4 regions of the Paenibacillus sp. J22TS3 genome follow, and region 2 is predicted to be linked to each of the others. Evidence: predicted binding sites of a transcription regulator. Region 2 holds the regulator's gene; each other region holds the start of a gene.

Region 1 (3,164 bases), on a different contig from region 2:
CAAAATCGGTGTAATAATTGCGGGATTTCATCCGCCCATCACAGCCGGCCATGACGAAGAAGCGGCGGATTGCGCCGGATTTCACGGCATCAACGACTTGATCGGCCACGTTCATCACAGCGGCATGCGCGAAGCCGCCGATGATTTCGCCGGTTTCAAGTTCCGTTGGAGCAGGGCAGCTTTTTGCTTGCTCGATCAGCGCGGAGAAGTCCTTGGCAGCCCCATCTGTTCCTTCAGGGATATGGCGGAGGCCCGGGAAGCCAGTGTTGCCCGTTGTATAAATGCGGTCCCTATAACTGTCCTTCGGTGGAACGATACAGTTGGTTGTCATCAGAATCGGCCCGTTAAAGGCTTCAAATTCGCTGTTCTGCTTCCACCAGGCATTTCCGTAATTGCCTACAAAATGCTCATATTTCTTAAACGCCGGATAATAGTGGGCAGGCAGCATTTCACTGTGCGTATACACATCCACGCCGGTGCCTTCCGTCTGCTTCAGCAGCTCTTCCAAATCCTTCAGGTCATGGCCGCTGATGAGAATGCCGGGCCGGTTTCTCACCCCGATATTTACCTTCGTAACTTCCGGATTTCCGTAAGCGGTGGTGTTGGCAGCATCAAGCATCGCCATGGCATCTACACCGTATTTGCCGGTCTCCATTGTCAAAGCGATCAGATCCTGCACCTCAAGGCTGTCGTCGAGCGTAGCCGCAAGCGCGCGGCGCATAAACCGGTTCACTTCGTTGTCGTCCTTCTCCAGGTGAAGCGCATGGTACGTATAAGCGGCCATCCCCTTCAAGCCGTAAGTTATCAATTCACGCAGAGAGCGAATGTCTTCGTTGTGGGTGGAGAGCACACCAACCGTACGTGCTTTTTCATCAAAAGCAGCTTCGTTATCCGCTTCCCAGACAGCAGCGTCAGGGAGATTGGCCGTTCCTTCCGGATATTGCTTATCATAATAAGCGCGCACCTCGCCGCGAAGCGCAATCGCTTCCCGGATTTTCCCCACAAACACCTCGCGGTCAAAGTTGGCATTCGTAATGGTTGCAAACAAGGAGTCCATGATAAACAGCGATACGCGCTGTTCAAGCCCTTCGGGCAGCCGGACATCCAGACTGAGAAAAGCGATACCCTTCAGCAGATAAACGAGCAAATCCTGCAGGTTCGCCACGTCATGCGGTTTGCCGCATACCCCGACAATGGTGCAGCCTGTTCCCTTGGATGCCTCCTGGCATTGAAAACAGAACATGGATGGCTGATGGTTCAAGGTCATTCCTGCCTCGTTGTTATTCATTATTTCTCCTCCCGATTTCGTGTTATCTTTGTCGTTATCGTCAGATTAAGTCGCCTTGTAAATGGACGGTCAGACAGAAGTATACCCCCCTGCCAAGGGAGGACTAGTGATTAGAATCACTATTTTTTCAGTTTGTGATTAAAATCACCAATCCTGGTCGTTTCTTCTTTTAAACTGGATTCAATACCCATTATGGAGTGAGCTAAAGATGCGTGATTTCTTAATTCATTCCATATAGAACAAGAAGAAATGAGGAGAGAACGTGTCGATTTTGCCTCAAAAAAATGAACTGGGCTTTTACGAGATTCGTCTCGAATCCATCGGTGGGCTTGGCGCCAATCTGGCGGGAAAAATGCTGGCCGAAGCCGGGGTAACCGGCTCTGGGCTTAACGGCTCCAATTTCTCCAGCTATGGTTCGGAGAAAAAAGGGTCGCCGGTCAAGAGCTTCGTAAGATTCTGCGATCCCCAGGTGGAGATTCGCGATCACAGTCCCATTGAGCAGCCGCATGTAGTTGGCGTATTTCATGAAGCGTTATATAAGACAGTAGATGTGATAAGCGGTTTACGGTCTGATGGGACGGTGCTTGTGAATACACCGCGAAATCTTTCCGAAGTGGCCGTGGATCTGAAGATGACGCAGGGAACGCTGGCCGCGATCGATGCGCTGAGAATTGCCGTCGAGGAGAAAACCAAAGTCAATACGGCGATGCTTGGCGCGTTGTTCCGCATTTGCAGCTTCCTTGACCCGGACGATATGCGGCAGGTGATCCGTAAAACTTTTGAGAAAAAGCTGCCTCACCTCGTGGAACCGAACTTGCGGACTTTTGACAGAGGATATAACGAAGTCCAGTTCCTGTCCCTAGGGAACGGCACAGGGCTTATGGACCAGACCGCTTTCTCAAGATCGCAGCCGGTTCTCGGATATGAAACGCAGGAGCTGGGCGGAGTACTGAACGTCACGGCAAACAGTGTGCTGAAGGATCTTAGCGGATCGCGGCAGGGGTATCTGCCGGAGTACAAGATGGAGGACTGCATTAACTGCGCCGCCTGCGATACGGTATGCCCGGACTTCTGCATCGTATGGGAGCAGAAACCGGATAAACGCGGCAACCTGCAGATGTTTATGAAGGGCATCGATTACCAGTACTGCAAAGGCTGTCTGAAGTGTGTGGAAGCTTGCCCGACGACCGCTTTGGCCGCCATGTTGGAAGAACCGCATTATGCGGAGCAGCACCGTGTGCCGCAGGTCTTCCCCTATTTAACTGTGGAGGGAGTCAGATCATGACCGTACAAACCAAAGAATCAACGGAGCAAAAGGTTCCGGCCGCTCAGACGGCTGTCTTCGAATCGGGCAATGAAATGGCTGCCACCGCAGCCGCCCAGATTAACTATCACATCATGGGTTATTTTCCGATTACGCCGTCTACGGAAATCGCCCAATATCTTGACATGATGCGTACGCGCGGTGAACACGACATCAAGCTGATTCCGGCCGACGGTGAACACGGCTCGGCGGGAATCTGCTACGGTGCAGCCGCAGCCGGAGCGCGAGTATTCAACGCCACCAGTGCGAACGGGTTCTTGTATATGATCGAACAGCTTCCCGTGCAGGCAGGCACCCGTTTCCCGATGGTCATGAACCTGGTGACACGGGCAGTCAGCGGCCCGCTCGATATCCGCGGCGATCATTCGGATCTTTACTACGGCCTGAACACCGGCTGGGTCATTCTGACCGCCCGTTCACCGCAGGCAGTATATGACATGAATATCATGGCGCTGCGTATCGCCGAGCATGAGGATGTACGCCTGCCGGTTATCGTGGCTTATGACGGCTTCTTCACCTCACACCAGAAGCGCAGGGTGCAAATATTTGCGA
Region 2 (3,164 bases):
CTGCTGCTTCGCCACAATAATTGCCGCATCCTTCTCTGCCCAGTAATCACTCATGGTATATACATAATAACGCTGTATCCCGAACAGAACTACAAGCACAATGAGAATGGAGAGCAGAATCCATTTCGTCTTTTTCTTCAAGCCTTCACTTCCTTTCTGGCCAGAAGTCTCCGCTTAACGGGAGAGCAGTCCTTCAAAACATGCTTGAGCTTCCCGGCGAATCCGCTCTTCATCCATTGTGATGCAGCTTCCATTCTTCACGACTTGCGCCCCGTTCACCCACACGTGCTTAACATCCTTCGGCCCTGCAGAGTAGACCATGTGGGAAATGAAATCTGTATATGGAACAAAATGCGCTTGATCTGTATCCAAAGCAATGAAATCTGCTTTCATGCCAGCGGCAAGACGGCCAGTGTTCTGAAGATAGACGGACTGTGCGCCATAAATGGTGCCCATCTTGAGCGCCTCATCCGCAGGCACCGCAGTCGGATCACCTGATACGCCTTTATGAATCAACGCGGCGAGCCTCACCTCTTCAAACATATCCAAGTTATTATTGCTGGCTGCTCCATCGGTACCCAAAGAAACGACCACACCAGCCTTCTGAAGATCCATTACACGCGCTACACCGCTTGCCAGCTTAAGATTGCTTCCCGGGTTATGGGAGACGGCCACCTTGTTTCTGGCCAGGATTTCAATCTCTTCGTCGGTAAGATGAACGCCATGGGCTACAATGGATGGACGGGAGAAAAATCCAAGTTTCTCCAAATGGATGGCAGGACGTGTCCCATAATCGTTGATGTTCTGCTGAACTTCCGCAGCCGTCTCCGACATATGCGTATGCAGCGGCAGGTCCAGATCATGTGCCGCCTGGACAAACTTCTCAATAAATGCCGGAGGACATGTGTAAGGGGAGTGCGGCGACATCATGGTAGTGATTCTGCCATCGGCCTGTCCATGCCAGTCTTTGGCGAACTGTACCGCCTCCTCCAGCTTCATCTGCTGCACGTCTTCTGGACACAGCCCTATAGCTCCGCGCATGAGCACCGCGCGCATTCCGGATTCCTGCACCACCTTGGCCACCTGGTCCATGTGGTCGTACATGTCCAGGAAGGTCGTGGTTCCGCCTTTGAGCATCTCCAATACAGACAGGGATGTTCCCCAGTATACATCGTTAGATGTAAACTTGGCCTCCATAGGCCACATCTTCTCTTGAAGCCACGTTTGGAGTTCCATATCATCACCATAACCCCTCAGCAGGGACATTGCCGCATGGCCATGGGTGTTGATCAATCCTGGAGAAAAAAGCAGGCCGCTTCCGTCAAAAGCTTCTGTCTCCTCTTCACCTTCCGGGCAACTCTCTCCAACATATTTAATTACATCATCCTCGATCAGCATATATCCCTTGATCACGGATTGCCCCGGCTCCAATACCACAAAGGTTCCGTTCTTGATCAACCATTTACGACTCATTCCACTCGTCTTCCTTTCCATCCTCCAAATAATAAGCCAAGCTGAGCAGATCGGTAGTGAAATCCGCCGCATGCAGACGTACCCCGGCAGGCACCTTCAGAATAGTCGGGGCGAAGTTAAGTATGGCTTCTATTCCGGCGCTGATCAGCTGATCAGCAACCCGCTGCGCCTCAATATCGGGTACTGTAATAATCCCAATCCGGATATTCAGCCTCTTGACCGTCTCTCCCAATTCCTCAATCGGCTGCACTGTCAATGAGTTGATTTTTTGGCCAATCTTGTGCTCGGAAGCATCAAAGAGGGCCACAATCTTCATGTTATCTTTCAAATACGTATTGTAGTTCGACAAGGCTTGGCCCAGATTACCTGCCCCAACAAGGGCCACGTTAATCTGCTGATCCAAATTCAGGATTTGGCGGATCTTCTCAATCAGATATGAAACATCATAGCCGATTCCCTTACGGCCAAAGTCACCGAAATATGCCAAATCCTTGCGGATTTGTGCCGGATTCAGATCCAGCTTTTGTCCAAGCTCCTGTGAAGAAACGGTCGCAACCTCCCGCAGGCTAAGCTCATTCAGAAAGCGCAGATATACAGGCAATCTGCGCACAACCGCGTCCGATATTTTCTCCGATTTCATCTCTATTTCCCCCTAAATCTAATGAGTCCGGTCAATCGCCGGTGCCTAGCCATTCTGATATTCGGGACACCATTTGCTGTGTGGGCATATGCTCCATCTTTGGCCCCGGCAAAGAATACAGGAAGTACTTCCCATAGTAGGACTCAAGAATCCGCGTATCATAAACAATCACAATTCCGCGGTCCTGTGAGGAGCGGACCAGCCGTCCGAAGCCCTGCTTGAACCGGATCACCGCCTGCGGAACGGACAGCTTCATGAACGGATTCTTCTTCTGCCGCTGAAGCCGCTCACTCTTTGCCTCCACCAGCGGATGATTCGGCGGCTGGAAGGGCAGCCGGACGATCGCCAGGCTTGTCAGCGCATCTCCCGGGATATCCACCCCTTCCCAGAAGCTGCTTGTTCCCAGCAGTACGGAGGCCTGCTGACCTTGGAATCTGCGGGTTAGCTTGGTGCGATTGCCGCTGTCCACGCCTTGTCCGATCACAGTAATGCCTTGCGCGCCAAGCGCCTCCTTCAACGGATCGTAGACCTGGCGCAGCATCCGGTACGAGGTAAACAGGACCAACATACGGCCCTGTGTCGCTACCGCCGCATCAGCGAGCGAGCTCACCAATGTGCTGACAAAGTAGTCATCACCAACACTCCCCTTAACACTAGGGAAGTCTCTTGGAATGACAAGCAGTGCCTGCTCCCGGTATTTAAACGGGGAAGGAAGCATGGAAGTAAGCAGCCGATGCTGATCCGAAGCTTCCTGAAGTCCCAGCTGTTCAATCATGTACTGGAATGATTTGTCCACGGACAGCGTTGCCGAGGTCATAATAACACTTTTCTTTTTGTCAAAGAAATATTCCTTCAGCTGTTGGCTAACTTCAACTGGCACCGCGTAAATCTGCAGAGAACGGCTGCGGTAATGTCCGTTGCCTTCGATCCAATACACGGTCTCTTCGTTGTCCAGCTTCATGAATGAGCGGATATTGTCCCGCTCGGCCACCAAGTCCTTAAATAGACCGCTGATGTCCGTAAGCAAGCTCTCTGACCCATAGCTGTCATC
Region 3 (3,164 bases), on a different contig from region 2:
TATTTCGTGCTCGTTGTCACCTTTGGCGGTGGACTTGCACCATTTGCCATTTTGTTCTCACTGCCGTTCATAGTGATTGGTGCTTTGATCGCCCTGCTTATCGGCGGCGAGACCCTGAACGTATCCTCGCTGATGGGTGCGCTCATGCTGATCGGGATCGTAGTCACCAATGCCATCGTCTTGATCGACCGGGTGATTCACAAAGAACGCGAAGGCCTCTCCACTCGCGAAGCACTGCTGGAAGCCGGTGCGACCCGTCTTCGTCCGATTCTGATGACAGCACTGGCTACGATTGGCGCCCTGCTCCCACTGGTATTCGGTCTCGAGAACAGTGCGGGGATTATCTCACGCGGTCTCGGAATTACCGTAATCGGGGGTCTGATCAGCTCCACGCTGCTGACCCTTGTGATTGTGCCGGTGGTGTACGAATTCCTGATGAAAATCCGCAGAGGCGGAAGATCCAACAAGGCTGCAGCCCAGGCCAAATAATTAAAAGCAAAAAAGAGAGTTCCCTGATCAGGGGACTCTCTTTCTTATTGGGGGGACAGACGAATACATGAAATTAACTAAGCTCACTTCTCCAGACACGCAGCATTTCAAGATCCTTGCTCAGGAACTCAGACAGCAGCACACCCAGGCCCTTATAAAGGGGAGTACGGGCCTCTCTTTGCAGCGCTTCAGCGAAGGCCGGCGCCCACTTCATAAGATGGGATTCCATGAACCACAGCTGCATGTCGGCAAGCTCTGTGCATTTATTTCTCACACAGCCTGCAACCAGCATCCGGTCGGCCAGTACCGACATGAACTCAAGCTCAATGGCCATGTGGTCATCCCGTTCATTGTGCAGCTTGTTGAACACCACGCCACATTCACAATAGACGGTCCCCAGCTGAGAGGATTCCCACATCACCTGGATTCCTTCTTTCCTAGCCCGGAATCCACCTTCTGTGAAAGGCAGCACCGCTGGGCTTCCCACAAACAATCGCGTATATTCTTCCGCCTCGTCATAGCATACCTGCCGAAGCTTATCCTCTTCAATACTTTCCAGATAAGCCTTCAGCATCCGGCCGCCTTCACTTGAAATCACCGGACCCTTGAGCGCCGCTTCACGCCGGTATTGGGCAATCAGCGACAGGCGCGGCTCACGCCCCAGAAAATCAACCAGCAGCTGGTAAACCCAGCCCCTTCGTTCAAGCCAGAGCAGCTGCTCCTCATTCGCAGTCACGCCATCCTCGAACACGGTCGTAATCATTTTCAGTCAGCTCCTATATAATTCCAGGTAGAGATACCGTCTCCCCCTGACCGACGACGTCTCTTCACCTTTATTATAGCCAAGTCTTTCCTGGATATGTGAGCGCATTCACATATAAAATTGACATAACCGTGAACACCTATGAGACCCATTTTCTTACGAAAATTTTAGTTTCTCCGGAAACATTTTGATGCCCTGCCTGATTCTATTCCTGTGTTAACTTATACACTTTAATGGCGATCAAAGTCTCTCCCCAGCCAAGATGTATAGCGGCGGCTGGCCTCTTCATAGTCACCAGGGCGGTTCATATTAAAGCTCAGCAGCTCCTCATCAGTCCCCGTACCCTCGCACAGTAATTGGGCCGGGATATAGGCTGCTTGAAGAGATTTGGTCCATGGAACCAAGCGTAATTCCTTTTCCTGAAGCGCAGTCTCCAGGCTTGCTAGTACGGTACGCTTGTACATGGACAGCAGCGGCAGTACGCCAGATGATGTTAAGGGAATCACCGCTTCCAGTTCCTCTTCCTGGCCTCTGCTGACGTTAGAATGCCTTTCTGCCTCGTCAATGAGACGCTGACCAACAGCAGCGTTAATAAACGGCATATCACAAGCTGTAACCAGATTCCACTCAGTTCCTGAAGCGGCCAGTCCTGCGTGTAGGCCGGCAAGGGGTCCAGCCAGGGAATAGATATCGGGAACTACCTCTTTATGAAGATAGCTGTAAGGAGCTCCATCATTCGCCACGATAACAACTCTCGGAGCAATTTGCTCCAAAGATCGAACCAGTCTTTCAATAAGCGGAATCCCTGCCAGAGGGAGCAGTGCCTTATTCTGACCCATCCGGCTGGAGAGACCGCCGGCAATCACAATCGCTGTGACTTCCATGAATGATTCCCCTCTCTTGGTGCCATAATTAAGTAAATCCGAAAAAACATGGTTTGTATCCCTTTCCATCACATGATACATTGAACTTACCCGAATTAATTTACTTAGCGACCATTTGTCTGAGTTACCCGAGTTCAGGCTGCATGTAGATGCATGCCAGAAAGGAATGGCGCCTTTGCGTAAGCCTGCAATAACAAATGTGACCTCATTGCTTCCTTTGGAGCTGATTAATTTTTTCGTTTTTGGTGCAATGGCCATATTCTCCGCCTTCTTCCAATTATATTTACAGGAAGCGGGAATGAACAAGCTTGAGATTGGATTACTGCTTGCTTTCGGGCCGCTCGTGTCCCTTGCAGCGAATCCATTCTGGAAGTACTGCAACGACCGCCAGCAGAACACCAAATTTGTCCTTCTGCTTATGATGTCCGGACTTGTGTTAATCGCTTATTTGATATACCGTGTTGAAACGTATCAGATGCTGTACCTGGCTATGCTCCTATTCTTCTTCTTTCAAACGCCCCTCTTGTCCCAGAGCAACACGCTGACCTTATGTTATACTGAGCATGCGGGACGGAAATTCGAGTCATTCCGGACTTGGGGTTCAATCGGATGGGCATTTATAGCTGTTCTCACAGGGGCGTCTCTCGATGCGGCGGGTCCAATCAGCCTGATCGTTCTATTTACGGCCATACTTCTGCTTGCGATTATAGCCACCTTGCTGCTGCCGCCGCTTCAGAAGGCTCCAGACACACCCTGGCTCAACTACTGGGAATTCACCCGGTCGATGCACAACAAGTATTTTATGTCCTTTGTGTTCCTGTGCATGCTCGTGGCCGTGCCTAATTCCATGAACGCCCTGTTCATGCCCTTTTTCGTGACCGACCTCGGCGGATCGAAGCTGTATGTCGGACTGGCTGTGTTCATTTCAACAATATTTGAAGTGGGTGTGCTCATTCTGCTTCGCAGATATATGAAGCGAAAGATCACCCATCTTATGGTCTGCCTGTTCCTCGTCAGCCTCGTGCTGT
Region 4 (3,164 bases), 190 kb from region 2:
CGATGTCCTTCGTGCAAGACTCCGCACAGTTTCTTGGGCAGCCGTTTACCGCCAGCTTGAATTTAGCCGGGAAGTCCAGTCTCTCGAATTTGCGTTCCAGGATAGCTCCCATTCCCATGGAATCCTGGGTTCCAAACCGGCAGAATTGCGAACCGACACAGGTCTTGACCGTGCGGAGAGATTTAGCGTAAGCATAACCCGAAGGCATATCCAGTTCTTTCCAAACCTTCGGAAGGTCTTCCTTCTTCACCCCGATTAAGTCTAACCGCTGGCCGCCAGTCACTTTAACAACCTTCACGTTATACTTAAGCGATACATCGGCAATCTTCTTGAGATCCTCTGGAGTTGTTACGCCGCCGTACATCCGTGGAACGACAGTATAAGTCCCGTCCTTCTGAATATTAGCGTTCATCCGCTCGTTAACAAAGCGGGATTCCTTCTCATCACTATGGGTGTCCGGATACAGCATCCCCAGGTAGTAGTTGATCGCAGGACGGCACTTCGAGCAGCCTTCCGGTTGACTCCAGCCAAGAACGTTCATGACTTCTTTAGTTGTTGATAAGCCTTTAGCCTGAATTTCGGCCACGATCTCATCACGGCTTAATGTGGTACATCCGCAAATCCCCTGTTTGGCAGCTTCCTTGAAACCATCGCCAAGCACGTATTGGAGAATTTGTTCCACCATTGGCTTACAGCCGCCGCAAGAGCGGGTTGCCCCGGTGCAGGCTTTAATTTCGTCTACTGTAGTAAGCCCCTGCTCCGTGATCACATCCACAATTGTCTTCTTGGTGACCCCGTTACAGCCGCAGACGATCTCGTCATCCGCCATTGTCTCCACAGAGGCGGTCTTCTTAGCTCCGCCACCGCAGCAACCGCTGCCCGTAAGCTGGCCATAGAGTTCATCCGTCATTTCTGTGTGCTGTTTGATTAACTTCTGAAGATTAGCCGACTCTGTAATGTCTCCGAACAGAACCGCTCCTACCATAACGTTGTCTTTGAGCAAAATCTTCTTATAGGTACGTTTCCAATCATCCTTCTGAGAAATGACCCGATGCTCAGGACTATCGATGAATTCTCCTGTTGAGAATACATCCACCCCGGAGATTTTCAGCTTGGTCGAGACGACGGAACCCTCATAACCCGCAGTCTCCACTCCGCAAATATGCTTCGCAAGCACCATACCCTGCTCGAAGAGCGGCGCAACCAAGCCATAACAGATACCTCGGTGCTCATTGCATTCCCCTACCGAATAAACGCCCTCCATAGATGTGCGCATATAATCGTCAACCAGAATACCACGGCCTGTCTGAATTCCACTGGCAGCAGCCACATCGATATTAGGTTTGATGCCCACAGCCATAACTACGAAATCAGCCTCAAGCTCGGTTCCGTCGGTAAACTTAAGCCCGGTTACCCGGTTGCCGCCAAGCAGTTCCGCCGTCTGCACGCCCATCGCAAATTTGATTCCTTGCCGCTCCAGCTCATCCTTAAGCATCGCCGCCGCCTGGCTGTCAAGCTGGCGTTCCATCAGATCATTCATCAGATGCACAACTGTGACATCCATACCCAAATGCACTAGTCCCTTAGCAGCTTCCAATCCAAGCAATCCGCCGCCAATTACCGCAGCCTTACGGTAGCTCTTCGCAGCCTCAAGCATCTGATTGCAGTCTGCGATATCCCGGAAACCAATAACCCCTTCCTTATCACTTCCTGGTATAGGAAGAATGAATGGTTTGGAGCCTGTAGCTATAATTACATTATCATAAGGGACCCTAATGCCGTTCTCTGCGACAACTTCCCTTGTGTTCTCGTCAATACGGGTAACCGTGGTTCCGGTGTGAAGTGTAATTCCGTTCTCTTGATACCAATTCAGATCATTTAGAATGATATCATCAATGGTCTTGCTGCCTTCCAGCACGTAGGAAAGCATGATCCGATTGTAATTGGGATGAGGTTCACTCCCAAATACGGTAATCTCAAAATTTGAAGATAACTTTAAAATTTGCTCTACTGTACTAATTCCAGCCATCCCGTTACCGATGACCACTAGTTTCTTTTTATCCATATCAATATGCCTCCCACTCAATTCAGGCATTGGATTATCTATCGCCTTTGTTAAACCAAGTATACCGACTACCATGTAACTGAAGTGTGAGAATTGTCACACTTTAGTGATTATTTTCACAACTTTTTCCGCAAAATTGTATCCCTCTGTAAATGCGCTATTTATTCATAGCGCGGGAATAATATATTATTCTCCAGATGAACATGCTGGAAAGTCATCTCCTCCAGCTCCTCCAGACGGGAATAGGTGATTCTGTATGTGGTGCAAGCATGATCTGGCGGTGTAAAGTCCTGGGTTAATGCGCGAATTTCCTTAAGGATATTTCCCGCCTTGTCATGCTCCGCTTCCAGCTCAGCAATCGAGGTTTGCAATTTGACCAATGTCTCTGGTTCCCGCGCGGTCTCCCAATTGACCATTTTCGGAAATACTTCATCCTCTTCCTTCTCGGTATGCTCAAGCAGTTCCGCCTTCAATTGTCCGAACAACCGGTGTACCTCGGCCAAATGCGCTTCATGCTGTCCATGTACACGGAACACTTTATTCACGTTCTGCTCTATATGCGGGAGTTCCTGCCGCAAATAAGCATGATGCTTGTTAACGATATGAGCAATAAGATCACAGGAGTTCCAACGGGTATAATCGTTCTCTTCCTTGGCAGTAGGGTGTTCATTGACCATCTGGCGAAGATCATTCAGCACTTCCTCCAGGATGAGCCCTCTCTCTTCAACAGCCTCTTGCAGCGGACGGTTCCCTCCGCAGCAGAAATCAATTCTGCGGCTGCGGAAATAATCGCTGGATTTGGGGAAACGGATCACGATATCTCTAACTTGCTGCTCTCCGCCCAGTAACAGTTCAGCTAATCCCATATTTTATCTCTCCTATCTGTAGTCTGTGAATTTAGTTACATCGTACTTGATCCCTTGCACTAGGGTGTGTGATTTGAGTAACATGGAATATGGACAAATAAAAAAGCCCGGCAGAATTCCTGCCGAAGCTCTTATCGTTATTTATATACTGAATTTAACCTGAATTATTTCAAAACATCATGCTGCACATAACGCTCACCATTCAGTTCGCTCAATAATTCCACCGCAACCCT

The links. Region 2 encodes Rex, which represses fermentation and respiration genes when NADH is low (regulators of the CRP and FNR family bind a similar motif). Its sites were predicted from a motif close to TTGTGAAATATTTCACAA; they were not measured.
Region 1: the regulator Rex is predicted to act here: its motif matches at 1,421-1,438, upstream of hcp (hydroxylamine reductase).
Region 3: the regulator Rex is predicted to act here: its motif matches at 1,349-1,366, upstream of KJS63_RS10575 (TorD/DmsD family molecular chaperone).
Region 4: the regulator Rex is predicted to act here: its motif matches at 2,170-2,187, upstream of nirB (nitrite reductase large subunit NirB).

The regions. Positions count from the first base shown of each region.
Region 1 is NZ_BOSF01000004.1:622,222-625,385, reverse strand. It holds gene hcp (hydroxylamine reductase) at 1-1,288, opposite strand, end outside; gene KJS63_RS16135 (2-oxoacid:acceptor oxidoreductase family protein) at 1,551-2,573, shown strand; gene KJS63_RS16130 (thiamine pyrophosphate-dependent enzyme) at 2,570-3,164, shown strand, end outside.
Region 2 is NZ_BOSF01000001.1:370,803-373,966, forward strand. It holds gene KJS63_RS01670 (cell wall elongation regulator TseB-like domain-containing protein) at 1-141, opposite strand, end outside; gene KJS63_RS01675 (amidohydrolase) at 175-1,473, opposite strand; gene KJS63_RS01680 (redox-sensing transcriptional repressor Rex) at 1,463-2,113, opposite strand; gene dinG (ATP-dependent DNA helicase DinG) at 2,145-3,164, opposite strand, start outside.
Region 3 is NZ_BOSF01000003.1:189,806-192,969, forward strand. It holds gene KJS63_RS10570 (efflux RND transporter permease subunit) at 1-489, shown strand, start outside; gene KJS63_RS10575 (TorD/DmsD family molecular chaperone) at 563-1,252, opposite strand; gene mobA (molybdenum cofactor guanylyltransferase) at 1,483-2,136, opposite strand; gene KJS63_RS10585 (MFS transporter) at 2,303-3,164, shown strand, end outside.
Region 4 is NZ_BOSF01000001.1:559,419-562,582, forward strand. It holds gene nirB (nitrite reductase large subunit NirB) at 1-2,065, opposite strand, end outside; gene ric (iron-sulfur cluster repair di-iron protein) at 2,227-2,931, opposite strand; gene KJS63_RS02700 (FAD-dependent oxidoreductase) at 3,096-3,164, opposite strand, start outside.